One region of the Streptomyces akebiae genome, then DNA from elsewhere that is predicted to be linked to it. Evidence: riboswitches for the same ligand, from Rfam matches in the RefSeq annotation. Region 1 holds a riboswitch; each other region holds the start of a gene.
The links. A riboswitch is a leader RNA that binds a small molecule or an ion and turns the genes downstream of it on or off. The one in region 1 is predicted to bind cyclic di-AMP.
Positions count from the first base shown of each region.

Region 2: it holds a riboswitch for cyclic di-AMP, as region 1 does, so the genes downstream of both, K1J60_RS26225 (LysM peptidoglycan-binding domain-containing protein) here and K1J60_RS38205 (C40 family peptidase) in region 1, are expected to answer to the same signal.
Region 3: it holds a riboswitch for cyclic di-AMP, as region 1 does, so the genes downstream of both, K1J60_RS05260 (M23 family metallopeptidase) here and K1J60_RS38205 (C40 family peptidase) in region 1, are expected to answer to the same signal.
Region 4: it holds a riboswitch for cyclic di-AMP, as region 1 does, so the genes downstream of both, K1J60_RS17750 (LysM peptidoglycan-binding domain-containing protein) here and K1J60_RS38205 (C40 family peptidase) in region 1, are expected to answer to the same signal.

Region 1 covers NZ_CP080647.1:8,780,222-8,787,575, forward strand. Annotated here, with positions in the region: gene K1J60_RS38170 (adenosylmethionine--8-amino-7-oxononanoate transaminase) at 1-250, opposite strand, end outside; gene bioB (biotin synthase BioB) at 243-1,499, opposite strand; gene K1J60_RS38180 (8-amino-7-oxononanoate synthase) at 1,697-2,827, shown strand; gene K1J60_RS38185 (DUF397 domain-containing protein) at 2,885-3,109, opposite strand; gene K1J60_RS38190 (helix-turn-helix domain-containing protein) at 3,119-3,979, opposite strand; gene K1J60_RS38195 (ATP-binding protein) at 4,227-4,685, shown strand; partial or broken gene K1J60_RS38200 (DUF6328 family protein) at 4,794-5,300, opposite strand; gene K1J60_RS38205 (C40 family peptidase) at 5,378-5,851, opposite strand; cyclic di-AMP (ydaO/yuaA leader) riboswitch at 5,855-6,025, opposite strand; gene K1J60_RS38210 (hypothetical protein) at 6,398-6,715, opposite strand; gene K1J60_RS38215 (ATP-dependent Clp protease proteolytic subunit) at 6,723-7,354, opposite strand, start outside.
Region 2 covers NZ_CP080647.1:6,070,264-6,077,617, reverse strand. Annotated here, with positions in the region: gene K1J60_RS26245 (Ppx/GppA phosphatase family protein) at 15-956, opposite strand; gene K1J60_RS26240 (DUF501 domain-containing protein) at 953-1,495, opposite strand; gene K1J60_RS26235 (FtsB family cell division protein) at 1,554-2,036, opposite strand; gene eno (phosphopyruvate hydratase) at 2,168-3,448, opposite strand; gene K1J60_RS26225 (LysM peptidoglycan-binding domain-containing protein) at 3,905-4,594, opposite strand; cyclic di-AMP (ydaO/yuaA leader) riboswitch at 4,599-4,798, opposite strand; gene K1J60_RS26220 (LysM peptidoglycan-binding domain-containing protein) at 4,981-6,030, opposite strand; gene K1J60_RS26215 (cytochrome P450 family protein) at 6,250-7,354, opposite strand, start outside.
Region 3 covers NZ_CP080647.1:1,181,386-1,188,739, reverse strand. Annotated here, with positions in the region: gene K1J60_RS05280 (helix-turn-helix domain-containing protein) at 1-405, shown strand, start outside; gene K1J60_RS05275 (DUF6126 family protein) at 402-524, shown strand; gene K1J60_RS05270 (tyrosine-protein phosphatase) at 552-1,349, opposite strand; gene K1J60_RS05265 (alpha-galactosidase) at 1,608-3,683, shown strand; cyclic di-AMP (ydaO/yuaA leader) riboswitch at 3,986-4,144, shown strand; gene K1J60_RS05260 (M23 family metallopeptidase) at 4,149-5,156, shown strand; gene K1J60_RS05255 (DUF6250 domain-containing protein) at 5,437-6,168, shown strand; gene K1J60_RS05250 (SGNH/GDSL hydrolase family protein) at 6,288-7,073, shown strand; gene K1J60_RS05245 (TetR/AcrR family transcriptional regulator) at 7,206-7,354, opposite strand, start outside.
Region 4 covers NZ_CP080647.1:4,153,345-4,160,698, forward strand. Annotated here, with positions in the region: gene K1J60_RS17745 (polyprenyl synthetase family protein) at 1-1,000, opposite strand, end outside; cyclic di-AMP (ydaO/yuaA leader) riboswitch at 1,573-1,782, shown strand; gene K1J60_RS17750 (LysM peptidoglycan-binding domain-containing protein) at 1,787-2,539, shown strand; gene K1J60_RS17755 (HAD family hydrolase) at 2,596-3,402, opposite strand; gene K1J60_RS17760 (NAD(P)-binding domain-containing protein) at 3,676-4,878, opposite strand; gene K1J60_RS17765 (carboxylate--amine ligase) at 4,950-6,209, opposite strand; gene fahA (fumarylacetoacetase) at 6,420-7,354, shown strand, end outside.

The DNA of each region.
Region 1 (7,354 bases):
TCATCCGGCCGAGCTGCTCGCGCGCCGCCTCGTTGAGGACGGGGTGGTTGTAGCCGTGGATCGCCGACCACCACGACGACATGCCGTCGACCAACTCGCCCGAGCCGTCCGCGAGCTTCAGCCGGACCCCGCTCGCCGACTGCACGACGAGCGGTTCCTGCCGGCCCGGCATGGGCCCGTAGGGGTGCCACACATGCCGCCGGTCGAGTTCCACCAGCTCGGGCACGCTCAGGCCGGTCGGCTCAGGCATTGGGCGCGAGGTCGGTTCCGGCGCCCCGGCGGCGTACCGCCACCAGATCCGTACGGGCCTCACCGGCCGGCGTCGCGGCAGCGGGGGCCTGGGCGGCGGAACCGCACACACCGCCCCCCGCGTGCGAGCCGCACCCCGCGCCCGCGCCCGCTCCTTCGTCCTCGTGCGACCCGCAGCCGCCCCCGGCGTGCGATCCGCACCCCGCGCTCTCCCCGGACCCACAGCCCCCGCCGGCGGCCACGGTCGCCCGGTGCTCCGGGAGCGTCACCTGGTCGGTGCCCTCCACCTCGAAGCCGGCGTCCGCGATCATCTCCAGGTCGGCCTTGCCCGCCTGGCCCTCGCTGGTGAGGTAGTCGCCGAGGAAGATCGAGTTGGCCAGGTGCAGGGCGAGCGGCTGCATCGAGCGGAGATGGACCTCCCGGCCGCCCGCGATCCGCACCTCGCTGTCGGGACAGACGAACCGCACCATCGCCAGGATCCGCAGACAGCGCTGCGGGGTCAGGTTCCACTCCTTGGCGAGCGGGGTGCCCTCGAACGGGATCAGGAAGTTCACCGGAACGGAGTCCGGGTCCAGTTCGCGCAGCGAGAAGACCACGTCGACCAGGTCCTCGTCGCTCTCGCCCATGCCCGCGATCAGACCCGAGCAGGCCGACAGACCCGCCGCGTGCGCCTTGCGCACCGTGTCCACCCGGTCGGCGTACGTGTGCGTCGTGGTGATCTCGCCGTACGTCGCCTCGGACGTGTTCAGGTTGTGGTTGTAGGCGTCCGCGCCCGCCTCGCGCAGGCGTTCGGCCTGACCGTCGGAGAGCAGACCGAGGCAGGCGCACACCTCGACGCCCTCGTTCTGGTCCTTGATCGCCTTGATGGTGTCGGAGACCCGGTCGACGTCCCGGTCGGTCGGGCCACGCCCGGACGCCACCAGACAGACCCGCTTGGCGCCCCCGGCGAGCCCGGCCGCGGCTGCCTCGGAGGCCTCGTGAGGCTTGAGCCAGGTGTACTTCAGGATGCCGGCGGTCGAGCCGAGCCGCTGCGAGCAGTAGGAACAGTCCTCGGGACACAGTCCGGACTTGAGGTTGACCAGATAGTTCAGTTTCACCCGGCGCCCGAACCAGTGCAGGCGCACCTTCCCGGCCGCGGCCACCACGTCCAACAGCTCGTCGTCGGAGGTGCCGAGGACGGCGAGCGCCTCGGCACGGCTCAGCGGCTCGCGCCGGAGCCCCTTGTCCACCAGCGTGTTCAGCAGGTCCATGAGAGCCGATCCTGTCCTACGGGACCGCTCCCGGCCAAGGAGAGTTCGGACAACAGAGTGGGATCGACGTGTGGGTATTGCCACATCGTGGGCGGCTGGTCGGCCCGTTAGTGTCTGTGCACTGCCTACAAAAGCCCCAGCCGTGCCGTCCACGACAGCCCGGCGCCGGAGGCTGCCCACACCACCCCGGAGGACCCATGGCGTTCGGCTGGATCGACGAGCAGGCCTCGGCGCGCCGCCGGGCCGGTCTCGTACGGACCCTGCGCCCCCGTCCCGCCGACTCGCCGCTCCTCGACCTCGCGAGCAACGACTACCTGGGTCTGGCCCGGCACCCCGAGATCACCGAGGGCGCTGCCGAGGCCGCGCGCCGGTGGGGCGGCGGCGCCACCGGCTCCCGTCTCGTCACCGGCACCACCGAGCTGCACGGCGAGCTGGAGCGTGAACTCGCCGACTTCTGCGGCTTCGAGGCCGCCCTCGTCTTCTCCTCCGGCTACGCGGCCAACCTCGCCGCCGTCACCGCGCTCGCCCCGCACGGCTCCCTGATCGTCTCGGACGCCGGCAACCACGCCTCCCTCATCGACGGCTGCCGGCTGGCCCGGGGCACCACCCAGGTCGTGGCGCACGCCGATCCGGAGGCGGTCCGCAAGGCGCTGGCCACGGGCGGTGGGGTGCCTGCCGTCGCCGTCTCGGACACGGTGTTCTCCGTGGACGGCGACGCCGCCCCCCTGGCCTCCCTCGCCGCCGCCTGCCGTGCGTTCGGCGCCGGGCTCGTGGTGGACGACGCACACGGGCTCGGGGTCCTCGGCGACGGCGGCCGGGGCGCGCCGTACGCGGCGGGGCTCGCGGGCGACCCCGACGTGGTCGTGACGGTCACGCTGTCGAAGTCGCTGGGCAGCCAGGGCGGTGCGGTGCTCGGCCCCGCGAAGGTCATCGACCACCTGGTCAACGCGGCCCGGACGTTCATCTTCGACACGGGCCTCGCCCCGGCGGCCGCCGGCGCGGCACTCGCCGCGCTCCGGCTGCTGCGCCGTGAGCCGGAGCGCGCCGCACGGGCCCGGGAGGTGGCGCGGGAACTGCACACACGGCTGACGGCGTCGGGCCATGAAGCGGTGCGGCCCGACGCCGCCGTGGTGTCCGTACGCGCGCCGTCACCGGATCAGGCGGTGCGGTGGGCGGCGGACTGCCGTGCGGCGGGTCTCGCCGTCGGCTGTTTCCGCCCACCGTCCGTGCCCGACGGCGTTTCCAGGCTGCGGCTGACCGCCCGCGCGGATCTCACGCGGGGGCAGATCGACCGGGCCGTGGGGATCATCGGCGATACACGACCGTGAGTCGGCGTCAGGGCCGGGCGTCGCCGTAAGCGGAAGTACGAACGCTGTCGGTGGTGGTCACCGCAGCGTGGTGATGAATCCCTCCCAGGCGTCGGGTTCGAACAGCAGGGCGGGCCCCGCCGTGTTCTTCGAATCGCGTACGGCCACCAGGCCGGCCCAGCGGCCGGACGCGGGACGGGCCGTCTCCACGCAGTTGTTCATTCCCGTGCTGCGACTGCTGCGCAGCCATCGCACTCCGCGTAGTTCGGTACTGGTGGGTACGTTCCGAGGCAGTGCGGACATGGTGCCTCCTTACGCGCCGGCGGCTAGCCCGGCGATGTAATCCAACGAGTCCTCGGGCGAAAGGGCGTGGATCTGAAGGGCGTTGAAGGCCTCGACATACGCCTTGAGGTCTTCTTTCCGTTCGAGGTAGAGGCTACTCGTCAAGTGGTCGAGAACAACCACGTCCAGATCGGATGTGCTCCGAAATGAGAAAATTACGAAAGGGCCCGTGACGCCGATGTGCGCCCCGGCAGTGAACGGGAGCACCTGCAGTCGCACCTGGGGAAGGCGGGCCGCCTCGACCAGCCGGCCCAGCTGCCGGGCCATGATCTCGGGCCCGCCCACCTCACGTCGGAGAACGCCCTCGTCGAGCACGGCGCTCAGCTTCAGCGGCGGGTTCCCCCGCAGCACTTCCTGCCGCGCCAGCCGCACCTCCACGAGCGCGTCGAGTTTGTCGTCTTCCAGCCCCTCCACCGCGGCCCGTGTCACCGCCCGCGCGTACTCGGGAATCTGCAGCAGACCCGGCACCACCGAGGTCTCCAGCGTCCGCATCCCCCCGGCCTGCGACTCCAGGCTGATGAAGTCCCGGTACGTCGGCGGCAGTACGCCCCGGTACGCGTGCCACCAGTTGTGCCGCCCGCCGCCGTCCTCGGAGCCCGCCAACGCCAGGAGCAGCTCCCGTAATTCGGTGTCGTCGACCCCGTACGCGTCCAGGAGCTTGCGTACGTCCGCAGGCTTCACCCCGCTGGCGCCCGTCTCGATCCGGCTCACCTTGGACTGGTGCCAGCCCACGCGATGGGCCGCCTCGATACTGGTGAGCGCGGAACGGGTGCGCAGGACACGCAACTCGGCACCGAGCTTGCGGCGGCGCACCGCCGGACCGTACTGCATGGGATTCTCCTTCCGCCCGGCGCGCGAAGTCGGGGTGACGACAGAGGATGGACGACAACCCCATCCGAATACGCTCGGCCGTCGGACAGTTCACCGCTTCGAGCGACAGATATATGCATATCTTGGTGGATCGCCACCCGTGACAGCCCAGGTAGTGGCAGTCTGGCGCGAAGCACCAGTCCGGGACCGTAGTCGAACCATCCGCTCCCTGTCGGACACCGGTCCCGTGGGAAAGGGACGCCTCGCCATGGCAGATCACCTGGAAGCATCCGTCACTCTGCCGAGCGATCCCGCCTCGGTGTCCACGGCCCGGAACTACGTCGCCGACGTGCTCGCCGAATGGGGCCTGCCGGGCGACACCGACATCGCGGACACCGTGCGCCTGATCGTGTCCGAACTCGCCACCAACGCCGTCCAGCACACCCTCGGTCAGTCGCCCACCTTCACCGTGGACATCGCCCTCGACCGGGACGAGCAGCTGCGCATCGGTGTCACCGACAGCCATCCACGCTTCCCGAAACGGCTGCCGGCCGCCGTCCAGCAGGACAACGGCCGGGGCATGGTCATCATCCGCTGGCTGACCGCCGAGTGCGGCGGCAGGCTCAGCGTCAGACCCACCCGGGAGGGCGGTAAGACCGTAGCGATCGAACTGCCGTGGACGGTTCCCGCGCAGCCGGTCAGCGCGGGCGGTCCGCAGGAAACCTGACGAGATCCTCGTCCGTGGGCGTGGGCGTGGGCGTGGGCGTGGGCGTGGACGTGGACGTGGTTGCGGTTGCGTTCGTGGCCGTGTGTCCGCGGTCTGCGCCGGTGTTCGTGGCCGTTCCCGTGTCGTCGAGTCGTCGCGGTCGGAGAGGCGGCCCACCAGTTTCGGGAGCACGGCCCACAGGAGCAGGCAGATGAGGAAGGTGCCGGCCCCGGCGGCGATCCCGGCCTTCCGGCCGAGCGTCACGTCCACGACGAGCAGGACGGATCCGGTGAAGGCCGGCATCAGCACGATCAATCCCGCGGTGGCCAGCCGGGACGAGACCTGGACGATGACGGGCTTGGCGTTCTGCTGGAAGAGCGAGCGGTGCAGGGCGGCCGGGGCGGTGAAGAGCGTCGCCGCGAGGACCGCGAGCAGCAGGGTGACGACGTATGTGGCGCGCTGGACGGAGTCCAGGTCGGGGAAGCGCGGTGTGAAGGCCAACGTCAACAGGAACGCGAAGAGGATCTGTACCCCGGTCTGGGTGACGCGCAACTCCTGGAGCAGCTCGGAGAAATTGCGGTCGGCGCGTTCGAGGGGGGTCTCGTTGCGTGCGGGACGGGTGCGTTCGTCGGCCATGGTCGAACGTGTATCCAAAACCGCCGGTCGCACGCCTGCCGGGGGCGGCGGAGAACTCAGCCGCCCCCGACGGTGGGTCAGCGGACCCGGCCGTACCAGACGTTCTTCGTCCAGAGCTTCTGCAGTCGGACGACGTCACCCGTCTTCGGCGAGTGCCAGATCTTTCCCTTCCCCGCGTAGATACCGACGTGGTAGACGTTCGAGCCCGAGTGGAAGAAGACCAGGTCTCCGAGCTTGCGGCTGCTCGCGGAGATGTGCTTCGTCTTGTTGTACTGCTGCTGAGCAGTACGGGGCAGCTTCTTGCCCGCCTTCTTGAACGAGTAGAGCGTCAGCCCTGAGCAGTCGAACCTGCTCGGGCCCGTGGCGCCGTACTTGTAAGGGGAGCCCTTCTTGGAAGCCGCGACCTTGAGTGCCTTCGACGCCACCGTGGCGGCCTCGGCGTCGGCTGCGACGCCCGGGACCACGATGCTGCCGCTGACAGCGGCGATGGTCAGAGCCGAGGCCGTGCCGGCCCGGGTCAACAGCGACGGGACACGATTCAGCGCAGTCATGCGCAACCCTTCGTCAGCCGCCTGTGAAGGATGACCTGTCGGATTCGGGCTGGCGAAGTTGCCCGGCCGCTGACGCGGCTTCACCCCAAGGGCTGCTCGGCGCGGTCATGGCTTGACCGTTCCGGCGACCCGTCGTGCTTGGGTCCTCCACTCCTGCCGATGCACTCCTGTCGACCGGTCATCCGGGCGGCGGCAGGACTCGGCGTCCACCCGGATCGCCCCGCCGCTGCGGCGGGGGCTTGTCGTCAGGAAGGGATCTTGACGCACGGACGTCCGAAAATCCCAACGGAACCACGGATTTGTGGTCTTACTCACCACTCGCCCGTTCGGGTGGACAGAGCATTTTCGGCTGGTGTGTCCAGGCGGTCGAGGACGTCCGCACCAGCACCGGAATGATGCGTTCCGGCCTCGTGCCAGCCATGTTGCGCAACTTCACAGGTCCTCACGACGTATGGGCCGATAGGTCGATCGCGGTAGGCCGTCCGGACGGCACGAAGCCTGGACCGGACGCCCCGTCAGTAGTACGGCGAGCGCCCCGGGATCGGTTCAGGCCGGCGAGTCCTCGGGCTCCGGCGGCAGCGCCACCCGGCCCGCCCGTCGCTCGCCGTCCAGGACCCGCAGGGCTCGCGCGAGCGTCGGGGCGTGCACCTCGTTCTCCCCGCGCCTGTGCATCAGCTCGAGCGCGTCGCGCAGAGCGGTCGCCTTGGCGACGAGAGCCTGCGCCGCGCGCAACCCGCGGTACGTATCGCCCGGTCGGGCCGGATTGATCCGGCCGAGCAGATCGACCACGTCCAGGTAACGGTCGATCAGCTCGGCCTCGGCGCGCGTGAGCGCGGGCAACGGCGGCAGTTCGGGTGGGAGCATCGACGGCTCACCTCGCGCCGGGGAGCGTGCGCGTGGTCCTGTGGCTCGGGATCACCCGATCGGCCAGGCCGTACTCCACCGCCGCCTCCGCGTCGAGGAACGTGTCCCGCTCGATGTCGGCGCTGATCCGCTCCGGGCTCCGGCCCGTGTGCCGGACGAGCATCTCCTCCAGCCTGCGGCGATTGCGCGTCAGTTCCTGGGCCTGGATCGCCAGATCGTCGGCCTGTCCCTCGATCCGTTCGGCCACCGCCGGCTGGTGGATCAGTACACGCGCCCCCGGAAGCACGAACCGCTTGCCCGGCGTGCCCGCCGCGAGCAGCACCGCGGCGGCCGAACCCGCCTGCCCCAGGCAGATGGTCTCCACGTCGCAGGTGACGAAGCGGATGGTGTCGTAGATCGCCGTCATCGCGCTGAACGAGCCGCCGGGCGAGTTGATGTACAGCGAGATGTCGCGGTCCGGCGACTGGTGCTCGAGGTGCATGAACTGCGCCATCACGTCGTTCGCCGACGTGTCGTCGATCTGCGTCCCGAGGAACACGATCCGTTCTTCCAGCAACTTCGAGTACGGATCCATCGTTCGGTGACCCGCAGTGGTGCGCTCGGTGAACCCGGGCAGCACCTGGCGGGCCGACGGTCGGT
Region 2 (7,354 bases), 2.7 Mb from region 1:
GGGCCACCCGCGAGCTACGCGACGGACCAGGCGATTCCGTCCAGAATGTCGTGTTCGCTCACCACGACCTCCGTCGCCCCGATCCGCTCCATGATCGACAGGAGGACGAGGGCGCCCGCCGCGATCACGTCCACCCGCCCGGGATGCATCGACGGAACGGCCTCCCGCTCGGCGTGCGTGGACCGCAGCAGCCACTCGGTGATCTCCCTGACCCGGTCGTACGGGATCCGGGAGTGGTGGATGGCCACCGAGTCGTAGGCGGGCAGGTCCTGGGCGATCGCGGACAGGGTCGTGACCGAACCGGCGAGCCCGACCAGGGTGTGCGCCTCGCTCAGCGGCACGTCCCGCTCGGCGAGGTCGAGGGCCGCCTCGATGTCGGCACGGATCGCGGCGACCTGCTCCGGCGCGGGAGGGTCGACGACCGCCCCGTCCCGGACGAGGTGCCGCTCGGTCAGCCGGACGCAGCCGATGTCCACCGAGCGGGCGCCGCGCACATGATCGTCCCCGACGACGAACTCGGTGGAGCCGCCGCCGATGTCCACGACCAGGTACGGCCTGGTGAGGTCGGTGCGGCCCGCCAGTTCCCTGGTCGCGCCGGTGAAGGAGAACTCGGCCTCCGCGTCGCCGGAGATCACCTCGGGCTCGACGCCGAGGATGTCGAACACCCCGCGCACGAACTCGTCCCGGTTCTCGGCGTCCCGGGAGGCCGAGGTGGCGACGAAACGGAGCCGCTCGGCGCCCAGCTCCTTGATGACGGCCGCGTACTCACGGCAGGCCGCGAAGGTCCGCTCCAGCGCATCGGGGGCCAGTCGGCCGGTGCGGTCCACGCCTTGGCCGAGCCGGACGATGGTCATCCGCCGGTCCAGCTCCACCAGTTCACCGGTGGCCGGGTCGCAGTCGGCGACGAGGAGCCGGATGGAGTTCGTACCGCAGTCGACGGCGGCGACCCGGGTCACTGGTCGGCCTCCTCGGAGGTCTCCGGCGCGGGCACCACGCACGGGCCCTTCGCCCACCACTCCGGCAGCATCGCGATCGCCTCGTCGCCCAGCGGGTTGACGCCGGGACCGGCGGCCAGCGAGTGCCCGACGAGGACGTGCAGGCACTTCACCCGGTCCGGCATGCCGCCGGCGCTCGGGAAGCCCTCCAGGACCTCGATCTCGTCGCGGCGGGCGATGTAGTCCTCGTGCGCGGCCCGGTAGGCGGCGGCGAGTTCGGGGTCCGTCTCCAGTCGCCGCGTCATCTCCTTCATCACGCCGTTCGCCTCCAGCGTGCCGATCGCGGAGGCCGCGCGCGGGCACGTCAGGTAGTACGTCGTGGGGAAGGGCGTCCCGTCCGGCAGGCGCGGCGCCGTCTCGACGACGTCCGGCTGTCCGCAGGGGCAGCGGTGCGCGATGGCGCGCAGCCCGCGCGGCGGACGCCCGAGCTGCTGCTGGAAGGCCTCGACGTCGGCGTCGGTCGGCTCGGTGCGCGGGGTGGGCGGCGGAGGGGTCTGCATAACCTGCTACTCAAGTCCTCGGTGTGGCTCATCGGTTGACGGTCACGAAGGTGGCCGTTCAGCTGTCGGCGGCGTCGGCCTTGTCGACCCCGTCCCAGACATTGGTGTACCAGGGGCGGTCGGCCGCCCCCTGTGTCGTACGGGACTGCTTCGCCGCGTCCGGGTCGATCATCGTGTAACCGGTCTCGCCCGGCATCACATAGTGCAGCCGCTCCCGGATGCGCTGCTCGGCGTACGCGTCGTCCTGCCAGCGCGCCTTGAGGTCACGCAACTCCTCGACCCGCTCTCGCGCCTCCTCGCGCTGCCGCTGCATGTCGGCGATCTCGGCGCGCTGGGAGACGTACTGCCTTATGGGATAGGCGAGCGCCACGATCATCGAGCAGAGGACGAGGGCGAGGAGCGCGGCCCGGCCGGTCAGCCGGGAACGGCGGGCCTGGCGCTTGGTCTGGGAGCGGTAGACCCGGGCGGCCGTCTGCTCACCGAGCACCTTCAGCCGCGTCGCGGTGGAGAAACGGTCCCGGTCCCGGTCCTTCACGGCCATGTCCCGCTTCCCCTTCCGCTTCTGCCTTCTCCCACGCGCACGCGCGTACGTCCCCGCACACGGTACGGGACCGGTACGGGGACGTACGTACGACTGGCTCAGGCTTGGCCCTCAACGGGTCAGCCGACGGCTCAGCCCTTGAAGCGCGGGAAGGCGCTGCGGCCGGCGTAGACCGCGGCGTCGTCGAGGATCTCCTCGATGCGCAGCAGCTGGTTGTACTTGGCGACGCGGTCCGAGCGGGCCGGGGCGCCGGTCTTGATCTGGCCGCAGTTCACGGCGACGGCGAGGTCGGCGATGGTGACGTCCTCGGTCTCGCCGGAGCGGTGGGACATCATGCACTTGAAGCCGTTGCGCTGGGCCAGCTCGACGGCGTCCAGGGTCTCGGTCAGCGAACCGATCTGGTTGACCTTGACGAGCAGGGCGTTGGCGGAGCCCTCCTCGATGCCGCGGGCGAGGCGCTCGGGGTTGGTGACGAAGAGGTCGTCGCCGACGATCTGGACCTTGTCGCCCAGCTTCTCGGTGATGGTGTTCCAGCCGGCCCAGTCGTCCTCGAACAGCGGGTCCTCGATGGAGACGAGCGGGTACGACGCGACGAGGTCGGCGTAGTACTCCGTCATCTCGGCGGCGGAGCGCTCCTTGCCCTCGAAGGTGTAGACGCCGTCCTTGTAGAACTCGGAGGCGGCGACGTCCAGCGCGAGGGCGATCTGCTCGCCGGGGGTGTAACCGGCCTCCTTGATGGCCTCGAGGATGAGGTCGAGGGCGGCGCGGTTGGACTCCAGGTTCGGGGCGAAGCCGCCCTCGTCGCCGAGGCCGGTGGACAGGCCCTTGGTCTTCAGCACCTTCTTGAGGGTGTGGTAGACCTCGGCGCCCCAGCGCAGGGCCTCGGAGAAGGACTCCGCGCCGATGGGGGCGATCATGAACTCCTGGATGTCCACGTTGGAGTCGGCGTGCGAGCCGCCGTTCAGGATGTTCATCATCGGAACGGGCAGCAGGTGCGCGTTCGGGCCGCCCAGGTAGCGGAAGAGCGGGAGGTCGCTGGCCTCGGAGGCGGCGTGGGCGACGGCGAGGGAGACGCCGAGGATGGCGTTGGCGCCGAGGGAGCCCTTGTTGTCGGTGGCGTCCAGGTCGAACATCGCCTGGTCGATCAGGCGCTGCTCGGTGGCGTCGTAGCCGACGAGCTCCGGGCCGATCTGCTCGATCACGGCGAGGACGGCCTTCTCGACGCCCTTGCCGAGGTAGCGGTTGGGGTCGCCGTCACGGAGCTCGATGGCTTCGAAGGCACCGGTGGAGGCGCCGGACGGAACGGCGGCACGACCCGTGCTGCCGTCGTCGAGGCCGACCTCGACCTCGACGGTGGGGTTGCCTCGCGAGTCGAGGATTTCCCGGGCTACGACGACGTCGATGGACGGCACGAGCATCTCCTTCATGGGATGTGACGCGGAACTGCGGGGCCCGCGGGCCCTGCGACTAGAGCCTAACCGCCCCGGGCTCGTCGGCAGCCGACCGACCGTCCCGTGGACAGACAGACCGTACCCATTGTTTCAGGCCGGAACAAAGGGGGGTGGGCCGGAAAGTGAACAGAAAGGCGGAGCGGCGCGGAAACGGCCGGGCCCGGGCGGGGCGACCGGGCATGAAAAAACCCCGCCCCGGTGCGTACGGGGGAATGCGCACCGGGGCGGGGAGCCCGTGGGGACGGGGGGACGGCCCTCACGAGGTCTTCACTATGGAGGACACGGATGTGAGCGGGCTGTGGTTCAGCCGGGAAGCGGCCCGAATTCTCGGCCCGGCCGAACCGGCCCCGCCTGCCCGGCCGTGGGGGACGGCCGTGGGGGCGGCAGGCGTGTGGCGACCGTCGCCGACGCCGCGGGTCAGCTCAGGTGGAGCTGCTGGCCCGGGTAGATGAAGTCGGCGTCGTCGATGATGTCCTTGTTCAGCTCGAAGAGCTTCTCCCAGCCACCCTTGACGTTCTTCTTCGCGGCGATGCCACTGAGGGTGTCGCCGGTGACGACCTTGTACTCGCCGTCGCCCTTCTTGACCTTCTTGCCGGTCGGGGTCTCGACGGTGGCGCGCTCGGAGGAGCGGGAGGCGCGGGTGTCCTCGGTGCTCTTCTTGGTGCTCTGCTGCGAGGAGCCGGAGTCCGAGGAGCCGGAGGAGGCGGCGGCGCCGTCGTACGAGGCGCCGGACAGGCCCTTGCCGCAGACCGGCCAGGCACCCTTGCCCTGGCCCGCGAGGACCTTCTCGGCGATCGCGATCTGCTGGGCCTTGGTCGCCTGGTCGGCGGTGGAGGCGTACTGCGTGCCGCCGTAGCCGGCCCAGGTGGAGGCGGAGAACTGCAGGCCGCCGTAGTAGCCGTTGCCGGTGTTTATGGACCAGTTGCCGCCGGACTCGCACTGGGCGACGGCGTCCCACTCGGAGGCGGTGGCGGCGGAGGCGCTGCCGGCGGCCATCAGCGGGGCGGCGATGGCGGCGGCGCCGGTGACACCGGCGACGGCGATGGCGCGAGCAGACCGATGAAGAACGGCCGGACGACGGTGCTTGCCCTTGCTGGAAAACAGCATGGAGAGATCCCCTCACCGACGCCTGCGAGGTGAGCTGTCGGGTTCGGGCCGGTTGAGTTGCCCGGCCGCGCACGCTCGCCTCTCGGCTCACGTCGCGCGGCTTCACCCCGAGCCGGTTCCGGACGTACGCCCCCGAAGGGCCGCAACCACCGGACCCGGCACTTACCTTGGGTCCCCCGCTCCTGCCTACGGCGCTTGACGCGACGACTGTTCCTTGCGGCCGTTGGCAGGATTCGGCGTACCGACCGCAGGGGCCCGCTGTGGCGAGCGGTCACGACCGTAAACACGTGATTGCCCGGATTTCAAAGACGATCAGGGGGTCTGTGATTCATCTCCCACCTAGATCAAAACGGGCATTCAGGGGCGAACAGTGACCTGAACTGTCGCTACTTTTCGCCCGTTTCGGCACCGACTTCGAGGGTCTGACCGGGAAGGATGAGGTCCGGGTCGGTTCCTACCGTGCCCTCGTTCTCGGCGTACAGCTCGCGCCACCCACCGGTCAGGTCCAGCGAGTTCGCGATCCGCGTCAGACTGTCGCCCGCGCGGACGGTGTAGGCGCCGTCCGCGGCCTCCCGCGCCGCGTCGCCACCGCGGGAGGCGTGACGGCCGGAGGGGGTGGAGTCGGCGGCGCGCGAGCCGTCGGTCACGTCCGCGCCGACCTCCGCGCCGGAGGCGCTCTCGTCGGCACTGGCGCCGCGATGGCGACCGGTGCCGCCTTCACCCTCGTCAGCCGAAGAGCCATCACTCTGTTCCGACTTGTCCGCTTTTGAACCCTCGGAGGCCGTGGAGCCGTCCGAGTCACCCGAGTCGGCGTCGGCGCCCGTACCGGTCCTGGCCTTGGTGGACCCTTCGAAGGCGTCGGAGGTCGAGTCGCCCGAGGCGTCGGAGTCGGTGGAGTCGGCGGACTTTGCCGAGTCGGCCCCGTCGACCTTGCCGGAAGAACCGGATGGATCCGAAGAACTAGACGAACCCGATGTACCGGACGAATCGGATGAACCAGACGGGTCATCCGAATCCGTCGAGTCGCCCGCGACGCCCGTGTCCACGTCGGCGGAACCCGAGTCACCGCCGAGGTTGTGGAGCAGACCGCAGGTGGCCCAGACACCGACGCCCTGGTCGGCGAGCACCTTCTCGGCGACGGCTATCTGCTGCGAACGACTGGCCTGATCGGCGCTGGTCGCGTAGTCGAGGCCGCCGTACTTCTCCCAGTTCGCCTGGGTGAGCTGGAGGCCGCCGTAGCGTCCGTTCCCGGTGTCCGCGCTCCAGAAGCCGCCGCTCTCGCACTCCGCCACCTGGTCCCAGGTGGTTCCGCTGGCCGCGCTCGCGCCGGTGGCGCCGAGCAGGGGGATCGCGATGGCCGAGCCGGTCACTCCGGCCGCGACGAGGAGGGCGGGAGCCTGACGGGGGCGACGGTGTCGACCGTTCCCGGAGAGCATGCGGTTGCCTTTCACGCGACAGCGGTGACCGGTGCGAAGGGTGTGGGGTGACCCCTTCGCACTGACGTGTGAACGTAGCGGGAGTCGATCAGTTGTCACAAGTCAATGCAGCGCAGATCACGTGAAGATCACAGACTTGAGGGAGTGTCACTTTCCGTCGCGGAATGGGGTAGTGCTACGGGCTGCCCGGGTACTACTACGTACCGCTTACGAACCGCGTCACGAACCGCTCCCGGACCGCCCTTGCGGGGTGAATTCCACCGGAAGCGTGCGCAACCCCCGCATGATGAGCCCTCCGCGCCACCTCAGATCGGCTGGATCCACCGCGAGTCGGAGGTCGGGGAGACGGGTGAGGAGAGTCGCGAGCGCGGTCTGGCCTTCGAGGCGGGCCAGCGGGGCGCCGAGACAGTAGTGGATGCCGTGGCCGTAGCCGAGGTGCTGGTTGTCACGGCGGGAGAGGTCGAGGGTGTCGGGGTCCCGGAAGCGGGCCGGGTCGCGGTCGGCCGCCGCGAGGACGACGAGGACGGGGTCGCCCGGGGCGATGTCCTGCCCGCCGACGGTGAGGGGCCGGGTCGCGAAGCGCCAGGTGGCGAGTTCCACGGGGCCGTCGTAGCGCAGGAGTTCCTCGACGCCGGTTTCGAGCAGTGCCCTCTCCCCGGCGGCGAGGGAGGCCTGGAGGCGGGTGCGCTGCTCGGGGTGCGTGAGCAGGGCGTAGGTGCCGTTCCCGATGAGGTTGACGGTCGTCTCGAAGCCGGCGAAGAGCAGGATGAACGCCATCGCCGCGGCCTCGTTCTCGGTGAGGTGCTCGCCGTGGTCGGAGGCGCGGATGAGCCCTGAGATGAGGTCCTCGCCGGGGGCGGGGTGCTCGGTGAGGCCTTCCCGTTTGCGGTGGATGAGGTCGGCGAGATAGCCGCGCATCTTCTTGACCGACCGCGCGACACCGCCCCTCGGGCCGCCGCCGTGCCGGATCATCATGCCCGCCCAGTCCCGGAAGTCGTCCTGGTCCTCACGGGGGACGCCGAGCAGGTCGCAGATGGCGTAGATGGGCAGGGGAAAGGCGAAGTCGTGGATGAGATCGGCTTCGCCCGTCTCCGCGAAACGTCCGATGAGCTGATCGGTCAACTCCTGCACCCGGGGGGCGAATTCGGCGACCCTGCGGGGCGTGAACGCCTTCGAGACCAGACGGCGCAGCCGTGTGTGGTCCGGCGGATCGATGTTGAGCAGATGCGTCATCAACTCGGCCTTGCGCTCACCGGGGATGCCGGTCTTCCCCTTGGCGTGGGCGGGCTCGTCGTGGTGCGCGGGGTTCTTCGAGAGACGCGCG
Region 3 (7,354 bases), 7.6 Mb from region 1:
TCCGAGCTGCTCGGCGAGACCGTCGTCGAACGGGACGCCGTGCTGCGGGCGCCCGACACGGAGCCCACCCGGGCCGGTGGCTGGACGTACTGGCAGGCGGGCGCGTCCGGGCGCGGGATGCAGGCGCTGCGCGTCCATGTGCCGCACGGCTCGCAGGGCGACATCGTGCGCGTGCATCCCGGCGAGGAGTGGCTCTACGTCCTCAAGGGGCGGCTGCGGCTGCGCCTCGGGGACACCGCGCATCTGCTGGCGCCCGGCGACAGCGCCCACTTCGACTCGCTGACCCCGCACCGCATCGCCGCCGCCGACCACGACGGCGCCGACCTCCTGTTCGTCCACACCCTCCTGCAGAGCCCGACCGCCGCGCTGTGCCTCGGGCCGACCACCTCCGGAGAGACGCCATGACCGACCTGGAAGAGAAGTTCCCCCGCGCCCTGTGGGTGCGGCTCATCATCTACATCGCGGTCGGCCATGTCTTCGCGGCCTTCATCTATCTGCTGTTCGAGGTGGGCGCCAACCAGTGACCCGACCGTCGGGACGGGCGAGACACCCTAGTCCAGCAGGCGCTCGCGCAGCCGCTCCCGGGTCTCCGGGGTGACCTTCAACCCCTGCTCCAGGTACCTGTCCACATCCCCCCAGGTCTCCTCGACGGTGTCGAAGGCCGCCTTCAGGTACTCGGCGCGGGCGTCGAAGAGCGGGCTCAGCAGCTCCATGACCTCCGGGGAATAGGCGTTCGCCGCGGTGCTGCTGCGGTGCACCTTGTAGCGGCGGTGCTTGGCGTTCGACTCCAGGTAGTCGGCGACGATGGCCTCGTGCTCCACACCCAGGGCCAGCAGGGTGATGGCGACGGAGAGCCCCGCACGGTCCTTGCCCGCCGCGCAGTGCATCAGCGCCGGCACGCTGTCCTCGGCCAGGGCGTGCAGCACCCGGGAGTGCTCCGCCGTGCGCTGCTTGATGATCGTCCGGTACGAGGCGATCATCCGGCCTGCCGCCTTGCCGTCGTCCAGCAGTGCGCGCAGCTGGTCCAGGTCGCCGTCGCGGACCAGCTTCCAGAACTCGGCGCCGTCCGCCGGGTCGCTCAGCGGCAGGTTCACGTTGAGGACGCCGGGCAGCTCGACGTCCGGGCCCTCCAGCTTCTGGTCGGCCGCGTTGCGGAAGTCGAAGATCGTGTGCAGGCCCAGGGAGGCCAGGAACGCGGCGTCCTCGTCGGTCGCGTGGGCCAGGTGGCCGCTGCGGAACAGCACCCCGTGACGCACCCGCCGGCCGTCCACGGTCGGCAGACCGCCCACATCGCGGAAATTGCGCACTCCGGTCAGCTCGGGTTCGGTCGACGGGATCTGCTGCGTCACTGGGGCTCCCCTCCCATCCGGCCGTCCGCGCCGAGCGCCGACGGGCGCGCCCTCGACGTCGAGGGCGCGCACTCGACCATACGACATGCGTGCGTACCCCAATGAGTTGTCCACAGCCGGGTCCAGGGCACCGGAGTGGTTGTCCACAGGCCGCTCCGCCGATGCGTCGGCGGTTGTCCACAGGCGCCGTCGAGCGCCCGCCGCGACCTGCGATGATGTTGAAGCCCGATCGCACCTGTTCGAATCTGTGGGGGCTTGATGTTGGAAATCGGAGCAGACGGCCGGACCTGGCTTCTCACCGGGTCCAGGAGCAGCTATGCCCTGCGGCTCACCGAGAACGACGAGCTGCTGCACCTGCACTGGGGTCCCCGGATCGCCCTCGCCGACGCCGAGGAGCTGGCCGTACGGCAGCAGCTGCCGTACTGGCCGTTCGAGGCCCCGGTCGACGGACATGAGGAGTACCCCGTCGAGGGCGGACCCCGCTTCACCCGACCGGCACTGTCCGTGCGCACGGACGAGCGGCGCGGCACCGAGTGGACCTTCCGGACGTACGAGGCCGACGGCGACGAGCTGCGGCTGCGGTTCACCGACGACGGACTCGGGATCACCCTGCACTACCGGATGCGCGACGACGTGGTCGAGCGCTGGGTGACTCTCGTCAACGACGGCCCGGCGGCGGAGCTGCTGCGGGCAGACTCGGCGACCTGGACGCTGCCGCCGCGCGCGGAGGAGAACTGGCGCCTCTCCCAGCTGCACGGGCGCTGGGCGGCCGAGTCCCGGCTCGTACGCGCCGACCTCACCTACGGCGAGAAGGTCATCGGCAGTCGGCGCGGGCACACCGGGCACCAGCACCTGCCCTGGGTCGCCCTCGACACCGACGCCACCGAGGAGCGCGGCGAGGTCTACGGCTGCGCCCTGGGCTGGTCGGGCTCCTGGCGGATCGCGGTGGCCCAACTTCCGGACGCGCGCGTGCAGATCACCGGCGGCGCCGGATACGACGAGTCCGGACTCCTGAGGCTGGAGACCGGGGAGACCTTCACCACGCCCGTCTTCGCCGGCCTGTGGAACGACGGAGGCTTCGGCGGGGCGAGCCGCGCCTGGCACGCGTACCAGCGGGCGTATGTCATCCCGGACGCGGACCAGGACCGGCCGGTGCTCTTCAACTCCTGGGAAGCCACCGAGTTCGACATCTCCGAGGAACAGCAGGGGGCCCTCGCGCGGCGGGCGGCGGCCATGGGGGTCGAGCTGTTCGTGGTGGACGACGGCTGGTTCGGGGCGCGGACGAGCGACCGGGCAGGCCTCGGCGACTGGACGCCGAATCCGGACCGCTTCCCGAAGGGGCTGCGGCCGCTCGCCGACCAGGTGCACGCCCTCGGGATGCAGTTCGGTATCTGGGTCGAGCCGGAAATGGTCAATCCGGACAGTGAGCTGTACCGGGCGCATCCTGAATGGGCACAGTTCCAACCGGGGCGAAAGCGGACGGAACTGCGTAATCAGCTCGTACTCAATCTCGCGCGCGAGGACGTCCAGGAATACCTCTGGGAACGGCTCGACACCCTCCTGTCCAGCGCGCCGATCGACTATGTGAAGTGGGACTTCAACCGCTGCTTCACCGACGCGGGCTGGCCCGGTGAGCCCTATCCGCAGAAGCTGTGGGTCGAGCACGTGCACGCCTTCTACGCACTGCTGGACCGGTTGCGGGCCGCGCACCCGGGGGTGGCCTTCGAGTCGTGCTCGGGCGGCGGCGGCCGGATCGACCTCGGCGTCATGGCGCGGACGGACCAGGTGTGGACCTCCGACAACACCGATCCTCTCGACCGGCTCGCCATCCAGCACGGCTTCACCCAGATCCATCCGGCCCGGACCATGGCCGCGTGGGTCACCGACAGCCCGAACAACCAGCTCAACGGGCGGGTCAGCTCGCTGCGGTTCCGGTTCGTCAGTGCCATGGCGGGTGTGCTCGGGGTCGGCGGTGACCTCGCCGAGTGGAGTGAGGAGGAGCTGGCCGAGGCCCGGGAGTGGGTGCAGCTGTACAAGGAGATCCGGCCGGTCGTGCAGCGCGGTGACCTGTATCGGCTGCGTCCTCCCGCAGGGGGGCTGAGTGCCGTGCAGTACGTCCACGGTGACGAGGTCGTCGTCCTCGCCTGGCTCCAGGCGCAGCACTACGGTGAGCCGCTCGCCCCGCTCCGGCTGCGCGGGCTGGATCCGACGGGGACGTACGAGTGCCGCGAAACGGGCGAAACGTACCGGGGTGCCGTGCTGGCGCATCACGGATTGCGGACGGGGCTGCGTGGTGACTTCGATGCGACAGTTATCCGCCTTCGGCGCACTTGAGCGATCTGTCCGAAATGCAGCTGTAATTCCAACAAGGCCTGGAATAAAGCCTACTGAGTCGTAGGTGCGTGAGCAGCGTCATATTCGTGACGTTCCGTTGCCGTCATGTCCACGTAATTCGTATGGATTTCCAGGGAGGTTGGAATGCGCCCAAGACCTGTCTATTACGGAGCGTGATGGTGAATTGAAGTAAGGATCAGGGAGGAAGACGCACAGGAAGTCCCAATGGTTGTACCTGTGGGCACAAGTCGCTTACGTTCGGCGTCAATCCGGACGGACGCCCAATCCTGCCGCCGACCGGAGCCGCGTACCGACCCGATCCACGGCAGGAGCGGGGGACCCACAGGAATCACCGCCTGTTCCGGTCTCCGGAACGGCTAGGGGTACAGCCGTGCGCAAGCACGGCCGGACATCTCCAGTCCGCACCCGACAGCTCACCTCGCAGGCGACGGAGAGGAATTCGCCATGCCCGCGAAGGGTAAGCACCGCCGTCCGAAGTCCCAGCGCTTCACTCGCTCGATCGCCGCCGCCGGGACCGGTGGCGCGGCGCTCGCGCTGCCGCTGATCGGTGCCGCCGGCGCCCACGCCGCGACCCCGGCGGCCGCCGTTTCCGGTGTCTCCGAGAAGACGGCCACGATCACCCCCGAGAAGGCCGCGGCCGAGGCGGGCGCTCGGTTGGAGCAGGCCGAGAAGGCCGCGCAGGCGGAGAAGACCACCACCAAGAAGGCGGCGACTAAGACCTACTCGGTGAAGGTCGGCGACTACCTCGCGAAGATCGCGGACGAGCAGGATGTCGAGGGTGGCTGGAAGCGGCTGTACTCGGACAACCGTGAGGCGATCGGCTCCGATCCCTCCCTCATCCACCCGGGGCTGAAGCTGTCGATCGGTGAGCGGGCCGCGTCGAGCGAGACGTCACGCTCGTCGTCGAAGCCGCAACTGTCGCAGTCCTCGAAGTCCACCGAGTCCTCCAAGTCGTCGAAGTCCTCCGGTTCCGCGAAGCAGGAGTCGAAGGACACCCAGGCGTCGACCTCCACGGCGAGCGGCCAGTCCTCGACGACCGGCAGCTCCGGCTTCAGCCGGCCCATCCAGGGCGCGACCGTCGGTACCGCGTACAAGACCGCCGGCAGCATGTGGTCCAGCGGCTACCACACGGGCGTCGACTTCGTGGCCCCGACCGGGACCAGCCTCAAGGCCGTGGGCGCGGGCACCGTCGTCTCCGCCGGCTGGGGCGGCGCGTACGGCAACCAGGTGGTCATCAAGCTCGCCGACGGCTACTACGCCCAGTACGCCCACCTGTCCTCGATCTCCGTCTCCGCGGGTCAGTCCGTCAGCGGCGGCCAGCAGATAGGCCTCTCGGGCGCGACCGGCAACGTCACCGGGCCGCACCTCCACTTCGAGATCCGCACCACCCCCAACTACGGTGCGGACATCGACCCTCTGGCCTACCTCCGCTCGAAGGGCGTCGGCATCTGACCCACGCCGCCGCACCCGTCGAAGGCCGGACCCCGTGACTCGGGGTCCGGCCTTCGACGTTCCCGGATAGCAGGCGGGGTCGCGCACCAACAGGGGGCAGGGGCAGGGGCCGCGATCGGGCGTGGCGACTCCGTGGTCACCGCATTGCGGTTGTGCGGCATGGCTGATCGACGTCTCGACAGTGGCCGGGGTGTGCGGTCAGAGTGATCTCCACAAGCGCTTTCTACGATGTCGTGTCGGCACGGGGACAGAACCGGCACGGGGACAGAAGGGGTGTCGTATGACCACCCGTAGAGCTTTCGGAGCACTCGCCGCCGGTGCCGCCCTCGCGGCCGTCGCTCCGGCGGGGACCGCGTCCGCCCACACGTCGCGGGGCCGTGGCCGGCTGATCGCCGCCGACGACTTCCGGCACGGACTCGGGCGGTGGGCCGTGGAGTTGGAGCGGGGCGGTACGGTCACGGCCTCGCGCGGTGTGCTGGAGGTCGACGTACCGGCCGGGGCCACGCTCTGGTTCAAGCGCAGGCTGCGAGGGCCGTACGCCGTCGAGTACACGGCCACGCCGGTCTCCGCGGGCGGGGTCAACGACCGGGTGTCCGATCTGAACAACTTCTGGAACGCCGTCGACGTGCGATCGCCCGACGATCTCTTCGCCACTCCACGAGGGGGCGCGCTCGCCGAGTACGACCATCTGAAGACGTACTACGTCGGGTACGGGGCCAACACCAATACGACGACGCGGTTGCGGCGCTATGTGGGTGAGGCGGGGGTGCGGCCGCTGATCTACGACTACACCGAGCCGCTGCTCGTCGCGAACGAGCCGCATCGCGTGCGGATCGTCTCGGACGGGTCGAGGGTCCGGTGGTGGAACAACGGACGGCTCGTGTTCGACTACCGCGATCCCGAGCCGTACACGAGTGGGCATTTCGCCTTCCGGACCACCTGGAGCCACTTCCGGATCGAGGACTTCCGTGTGTGGGGGCCCCACCGACGCGACGTGGGTATTCCGGGTTGACCAACACTTGACACGTGGTCTATCTCACCGTCCGTCAAGTGCTTATTACGGTCGCGTAGGTCACATCCGAAGGTGAATCATGGCCCGATGTGGCAGACGATTCGAATGGCAGCAGAGCAATGATCGGGTCGTACGTGGCGCTGGGGGACAGCTTCACCGAGGGCGTCGGCGACCCCGGGCCCGACGGGCGGTTCGTCGGCTGGGCCGACCGGTTCGCGGTGCTTCTCGCGGACCGGTTGCCCGAGGGCGACTTCGACTACACCAACCTGGCCGTGCGGGGGAAACTCCTCGACCAGATCGTGGAGGACCAGGTGCCGAGGGCGCTGGAGCTCGCCCCCGATCTGATCTCCTTCTGCGCGGGCGGCAACGACATCATCCGGCCGGGCACCGACCCCGACGAGGTCGCGGAGCGGTTCGAGCGGGCGGTGGTCAGGCTCACCTCGGCCGTCGGCACGGTCATGGTGACCACCGGGTTCGACACCCGCGACGTGCCGGTGCTGAAGCATCTGCGGGGCAAGATCGCCACGTACAACCTGCATGTACGGGCCATCGCCGACCGGTACGGATGCCCCGTGCTGGACCTGTGGTCTCTGAAGACGGTGCAGGATCGTCGGGCCTGGGACCTGGACCGGCTGCATCTCTCGCCGGAGGGGCACACACGGGTCGCCCTGCGGGCCGGGCAGGTGCTGGGGGTCGACGTTCCGGCCGATCCCGATCAGCCGTGGCCGCCGTTGCCGCCGCGCGGGACGCTGGAGATGCGGCGGGACAACATCACCTGGGCGCGGGAGTATCTCGTGCCGTGGATCGGTCGGCGGCTGCGGGGGGAGTCCTCCGGGGACCATGTGTCGGCCAAGGGACAGCTGTCGCCGGACGACATCAGGTTGCGGATCGAATCCGTCGCCTGAGGCCCGCGACGGGCGCGTTCTCGTCGTGCGCGTCGTCGCCGTGCGCGTGCTGCTCCGTGGGCGGCGTCGGTCCGTCGTGGTCGCGAGCGCGGTTCCCCGCGCCCCCTTTCGGGCGCGGGGTCTTGTCGCGTTTCAGCGGTCGGCGCGCGTCAACGATGCGGGATCCAGGCCCAGTTCATGGGCCAGGGCCCTGTCGGCCCAGTCCTGGGCCCGGGTGCGGGAGACGGCTCCGTCGTAGGTCGTCATCTGCACGGCCAGGCCGTCCAGGAGTGCGGTGAGGC
Region 4 (7,354 bases), 4.6 Mb from region 1:
GGTGCACCACGGCGTCGCACAGCTCCACCAGCGCCGCCTTCGCGTCGCACTCCGGCAGGGGGGCCAGCACGGCGCGGGCCTCCTCCGCGTAGCGGATGGTGTCGCGGCGGGCCTGCTCCAGGGCGGGGTGGACGCGGAGCCGGGCCAGGGCCTCGGCGTGGCGGGCGTCGTCGGTGAGGTCGGAGTCGAGCAGCTCACACAGGGCGATGTCGTCCGCCAGACCCAGTCGGCCCGCCCGCTCGCGCAGCCGCAGCACCGGCATGGTCGGCACACCCTCGCGGAGGTCCGTGCCGGGGGTCTTGCCCGACTCGTGCGAGTCGGAGGCGATGTCGAGGACGTCGTCGGCGAGTTGGAAGGCGACACCGAGCCGCTCCCCGTACTGGGTCAGCACGTCGACCACGGTCTCGTCGGCCCCGGCCATCAGTGCGCCGAGCCGTCCGGCGACCGCGACCAGCGACCCGGTCTTGCCGCCCAGCACGTCGAGGTAGTGCTCGATCGGGTCGCGTCCGTCGCGCGGCCCGGCGGTCTCCAGGATCTGTCCGGTGACCAGCCGTTCGAAGGCCTCGGCCTGGATGCGGACGGCGTCGGGGCCGAGATCGGCGAGGACGTGGGAGGCGCGGGCGAAGAGGAAGTCGCCGGTGAGGACGGCGAGCGAGTTGTCCCAGCGGGCGTTGGCGCTCGGCACGCCCCGGCGCACCTCGGCCTCGTCCATCACGTCGTCGTGGTACAGCGTGGCCAGATGGGTCAGCTCGACCACGACCGCCGAGGGCACGACACCCGGCGCGTACGGGTCGCCGAACTGCGCCGCGAGCATCACCAGCAGCGGGCGGAACCGCTTGCCGCCCGCGCGCAGCAGATGCTGGGCGGCCTCCTGGATGAAGGGGACCTCGCTCTTGGTCGCCTCCAGCAGACCCTCTTCGACGGCCGCCATTCCGGCCTGGACATCGGCTTCGAGAGCCTGGTCCCGCGCGCTCAGCCCAAATGGCTCGACGACGGTCACGAGGGTTCTCCTGTCTGCTGACGTCTACTGACGGTCACACGGTCACACGGTCGGTCTGGGTCGCTCTCACGGTCGATGACACAGTTTGTCGATCTGTCGCTGCCATCACCCGAGTCAGCGTATCCGGTCACCTTTCGATCACCACGAGCGCCCACGGGTCGACGCGCGTACGGCACCCGCGCGAGGCCCGCCCCGGCCCCCGCCCCGGCCCCGGCCCCGCCGTCGGAGGACCCCGCGGACCCCCGGAGGTCCCCGGTACACCCCCGAAGGCGTCCCCAAACACCTGGTCCGAGTTGACCGATTTGCCGCATAGCGAGCACTTCACCCGACTCCTCCCGTGAGTTGAGTCACCCGCCCCGGGCGGGGCAACCTTCCGGCGCCAGGTCGACTTTCCCTTTGCGGTAGGCAAGTTGACCCCGGAACACGCATCGGAAATTGCCGCCGAATCACACCAAAGTCAAGGTCAACTAGACCTACCGGCCAAACCGGGACTTGTTCCGATCGTGTGCTCTCGCATACGTTCACACCCCGTCCGGACGGACCGCCGAATCCTGCCGCCGCCCGGACTCCCCACCCATTGACCACTCATCCACGCACGGCAGGAGCGGGGGACCCAGGTAAGCGCCGGTCCGGCATTTCCCCCATCGGACCGACTAGGGGTGAAGCCACGCGCAGTACGCCCAGCGGACGCGACACGCACAGCGACCGCCCAGGCGACGCACGTGGCCGGGCATCTCCAGCCCGAACCCGACAGCTCACCTCGCAGGCGACGGAGAGGAATCCGCCATGCCCGCACGAGGCAAACACCGCCGTCCCAGAAGCAACGCGTTCACCCGTGGCGTGCTCGCCGCCGGAACGGGCGGGGCCGCCCTGGCCCTCCCGCTCACGGTCGCCACGACCGCGAGCGCCGCCACCCCGGCCCAGGCCGTCGGCTCCGTCCAGTCGGCCCCGCAGTCCGCCCCCGCCGTGGCGCAGCCCAAGTCCGCGACCTACACCGTGGTCTCCGGCGACACGCTCTCCTCCATCGCCCGGAAGCACGGCGTCAAGGGCGGCTGGCAGCGGCTCTACAAGGACAACCGCGCCGCCGTCGGCGACAACCCGGCCCTGATCCGCCCGGGCCTGAAGCTGAAGGTGAACGGGACGAAGGCGGCCACGGCGAAGAAGTCGTCGACGGCCTCGAAGACCACCACGGCCACGCAGGCGTCGGTCAAGACGTACCCGAACAACCTCGACGGCTGGATCCGCGAGTCGCTGGACATCATGGCGCAAAAGGGAATTCCCGGGACATACAACGGGATCCACCGCAACATCATGCGCGAGTCCTCGGGCAACCCGCTGGCGATCAACAACTGGGACTCCAACGCGGCCGCGGGCACCCCGTCGAAGGGCCTCCTCCAGGTCATCGACCCGACGTTCGCCGCGTACCACGTGTCCGGCACCCCGTACGACCCGTACGACCCGGTCGCGAACATCACGGCGGCCTGCAACTACGCCGCCGACCGGTACGGCTCGATCGACAACGTGTTCGGCCCGTACTGAGCCCCACCCACTCCGCACTCGTTCCCCTGGGCCGGCGGGCCCAGGGGAACGTTTGTTCAGCCGAACAGCCGGTCCAGCACGACCGCGATCCCGTCGTCCTCGTTGGAGAGGGTCACCTCGTCGGCGACGGCCTTGAGTTCGGGGTGGGCGTTGGCCATGGCGACGCCGTGCGCGGCCCAGTCGAACATCGGGATGTCGTTGGGCATGTCACCGAAGGCGATGGTCTCGTCCGGGGACAGACCGAGATGGTCGGCGGCCAGCGCGAGGCCCGTCGCCTTGGTGATGCCGCACGGCTGGAGTTCGACGGTGCCGGGCCCCGACATGGTGACCGTCGCCAGCGAACCGACCGCCATCCGCGCCGCCGAGGCCAACTCGTCGTCCGACAGATAGGGATGGCGCAGCAGCACCTTGCTGATCGGCTCGCACCACAGGTCGTCGCGGCGCGGCACCCGCACCGCGGGCAGTGTGGGGTGCGGCATGAGGTAGCCGGGCTCGATCAGGGTGAGGCCGTCGACGCCGTCCTGGTCGACCGCCGCGTACACCTGACCGACCTCCGCCTCGATCTTGCCGAGCGCGGTCTCGGCGAGTTCCCTGTCCAGGGTGACCGACCAGAGCAGTCGGTCCGCGCCGGGGTCGTACAACTGCGCGCCCTGTCCGCACACCGCGAGCCCCCTGCTGCCGAGGTCGTCGAAGAGGGGGCGCACTCTCGGTGCCGGCCGTCCCGTCACCACGAGGTGCTGGGCCCCGGCCTCCGTGGCCCGCGCCAGCGCGGCGAGGGACCGGTCGGAGAGCGTGTCGTCACTGCGCAGGAGCGTTCCGTCCAGGTCAGTGGCGATGAGTGAATATGCGGTGGGAGCGGCCATGATCAGAGAATACGGATGCCGCGCCCCATCGGTTCGACTCGAACCGGACGACGTCCGGCATCCCGACCGCCCCACGGCACCCGTACGTCAACACCCCTTGCCCGAACGCGGGTTCAGCGAGACGAGGGGGCCCACGCACCTTGAAGCGGCCGCAGGCCATGAAAGGGGCACGGGGAACCGCGCGACCAGCCACGCATGACCCGCACCCCGTCACGAACGACCCGCCTCAGCCCCGCCACGCACCGCCCCACCCGCGCTCACCCCGGACCCGTCTCACCCATGGGCCGCGGCAAGATGCCGAGCCAACCGAGGCGAGGCGAACTCCGTCCCGCACACGAACCGCATCACCGGCCCGTACGACGCCGCCGCGGGCAACCCCGTGAAGTACAGCCCCGGGATCGACGACCGGAACCCCGCCCCCAGCACCGGCGTCCCCCGGCTCACCCCCAGCTCCGTACGGAGCTCATGGCCGAGGAACCCCATCGCCCCGAGGTCCACCCGGTACCCGGTCGCGGCGATGACGTGATCGGCGCCCCACTCCGACGTACGGCCGTCGTGCTCGCGCACCACGAGCAGGGGGCGTCCGTCGATGACGCCGGCCCGCACGACCCGGGCCACCTCCCGCACCTCCACGCGCCCGTCGAACCGGTCCCGCAGCCACCACGCACCCAGTGGCCCGAGCACCCGGCGGACGAGGTGGTGCCGGGCGGCCGCGGGCAGATACCGGTACGGCTGCGGGTAGTAACTGAGCGCCCACAACGACCAGGCCCGCCCGAACGGCGACTCCGGGCGCATCCTCGGCTGCTTCCACGGGGGCGCGCCGAACGCCACGGCCCCCCGCCCCCGCGCGACGACCCGCACCCGCGCGCCGGCCTCGGCCGCCAGCACCGCCGCCTCCAGGGCGGACTGCCCCGCGCCCACGACGATCAGTTCCCGGTCCTTGAACCGGCTCAGGTCGGCGTGCTGAGAGCTGTGCGAGACGGGCCCCATGGGGGTGGGGCCGTCGACGGCCGCGCCCGCCAGCTCGGCCGGCAGGTGCGCCAGCCCGAACAACCCGCTCGCCACGACGACGGCCCGCGCCGCGAACAACTCCCCCGAGTCCAGCTTCAGTTCGAAGCCGCCACTCTTGATCCGGTCGACCGAGACCACCCGGACCCGTTCCAGGTCGGGCACGAGCCGCTGCTGGAACCACTCGCCGTAGGAGATGAAGGTCTCGACGGGGATGATGTCCTCGTCCGTCACCAGCCGTCGGATCCCCGCCGCGTCGCAGTAGTCGGCGAGCGTGTGGCCCTGCTGCGGGGCGTCGATGCTCGACGCCGCCGGTGTCGACTTCAGCAGCATTCCGGCGGGCATGTTGTCCCGCCAGCTCACCATGGGTTCACCGAAGACACGGACCGGAATGCCGTGCGCCCGAAGGTGCGCGGCCGTGGACAGACCGAACGGCCCGGCACCGATGACTGCTACCGGTTGAATCACGAAGTCCCTCCCCAGGACGCTTCATGCCTACTTCGTGTGGTCACGTGTGCCGGTGGCCCTGTGGGCAGGGCTCAGGGGCGCACGTGTGCGTTGCCGAGGCGGTTGGCCCGCCACAGCTGGTAGAGATGCTTCGCGCCCGGTCGCACGAAGCGCGCGAGCATCGTGAGGAACGGCAGCGGGTCGTCACCCGCGAGCCACGCCAGCTCGGTCCCGCTCGCGCGCGGCGGCGCGTGCGGTGTGGTGTAGCCGCTGCGCCGGTAGGCGAGCAGGGCCGGCAGATCGATGTTCTCCACGATGTACCGACGTCCGGCGAGTTGCTCCCCCTCCGGCACCGGACGCCCGGTCAGATCGAGGTGCATGGCGCGTACGACGTCGATCCCGGCCTCGTTCTCGAACAGCCGGAACTGCGCGCCCATCCGCGGATTGAAGTCCAGCAGCTTGTACCGCCCGTCCCGCCGGTCGAACCGCAGATCGAGGTCGATGATCCCCGTGAACCCGATCTGCTTGATGAACCGGGCGGCGATGTCGGCGAGTTCGGGGTTGTCGACGACGTACGCGTTCGCCGTCATCCCCGCGTGCGGCGGCCACGACCGCACCTTCACCCCGGTGAACATCGCGAGGGGGGTGGAGTCCGCGTCGAAGTACGCGTGCACGATCCAGTCCTCGGCGTCCTCCCGGGGCAGATACTCCTGGAGGATCACCCCTGGCCGGTCGCCCCACTCGCGGGCCAGCCGCAGCAGGCACTGCCGGTCGGCGATGCGGGTCGTCCCGTTCACCGCGGGCTGCCTGCGCCGCTCGAACGCCTCCCGGTTCTTGGCCACCACGGGGAAGCGGGCCCGTTCCGCGAACCGTTCCACGTCCTCGTACGACTGCGGGAACGAGCTGACGGGGCTCGCGATGCCGTGCTCCACGCAGAGTTCGTGCAGGCCCTGTTTGCTGGCGAGGCGGCGCGGGAGCTTCCCGTCGACACGGGGGAAGAGGAAGCGGGTCGCCAACTCCTCCTGGTGCTCCGCGATGAGCACCGCGGCTTCCTCGTCGGTGGGGATGAGCACGGCGGGCCGCCCTATCCGCCGCCCGATGCGCAGCAGTCCCTCCACCAGCCACGCGGGCTCCTCCGTCCCGGTGGTCGGCCACACGAACGCGCGCCGCAGGTAGCGCGAGGCGGCGGCCGGTGTGTAACGGTCCTCCGTGATCGCGTACATCGGCACGCCGAGCCGGCCCAGGCTGCGGATGGCTCCGACGCCGCCGTGGTGCAGCGGATAGTCGCCGAGCTTCACGACGAGCCCCGGAACGCCTCGGTCCGCCTGTACCGGCGCACCCCAAGTACCCATGGCCACGGGTCCCCCCACGTGTCCCCCCTACCGGACCCGGACCCACCCCGTCCGTGTCCCCCAGAGGACGCTAAGCCGGAACCTTTCCTTCCGACCCTCCCCTATCAGGACATTACGAACTCTTTAGACACTCCCCGATCTTCGCACCGCCCCGTAACGTGAGCCGCGACCAGAGGTACGACGGAACGTACGAGAGCGAGGCAGCACCCGATGCCCCCCTTCGATGTCACCGACGATGTCCCCGAGGGTCACCCCTTCGGTCCGCACAACCTCCCCTACGGTGTCTTCTCCCTCGACGCGTCCGACGCCGCCCCTTCCACCGGTGCCGGGGCCGCCGGTGCCGGGGCCGCCGGTGCCCGGACCGCCGGTGCCCGTACGGTCGGTGTCCGTCTCGGCGACCACGTCCTCGACGCCGCGGCGGCGGCGCACGCCCTCGGCTCCCCGTACGCCGCGCTGCTGGCGCACCCCACGCTGAACCCCCTGCTGGCGGCGGGGCGCACGGCCTGGTCGGACCTGCGGCGGGCGTTGACGGCGTGGCTGACGGTGCCCTCGCACCGGGAGACGATCGCGCCGTACTTCCACGCGCTGTCCTCGGTGACCCTGCACCTGCCGTTCGAGGTGGCCGACTACGTCGACTTCTACGCCTCCGAGAACCACGCCCGGAACGTCGGCAGCATCTTCCGCCCCGACGCGCCGGATCCGCTGACGCCCAACTGGAAGCATCTGCCGATCGGTTACCACGGCCGGTCCGGCACGGTCGTCGTGTCCGGCGAGGACGTGGTGCGGCCGGCCGGGCAGCGCAAGGCGCCGGCCGATCCGGAGCCGGTGTTCGGGCCGTCCGTACGGCTGGACATCGAGGCGGAGGTCGGGTTCGTGGTCGGGGTGCCCTCCGAGCGGGGACGGCCGGTGGGGCTCGGGGACTTCCGCGACCACGTCTTCGGGGTGTGTCTCCTCAACGACTGGTCGGCGCGTGATCTCCAGGCCTGGGAGTACGTTCCGCTCGGGCCGTTCCTCGGGAAGTCCTTCGCGACGTCGGTCTCGGCCTGGGTCACGCCGCTGGAGGCGCTGGAGGAGGCGCGCGTGTCACCGCCGACGCGTACGCATCCGCTGCTGCCCTACCTGGACGACTCCGCCCCGGACATCGA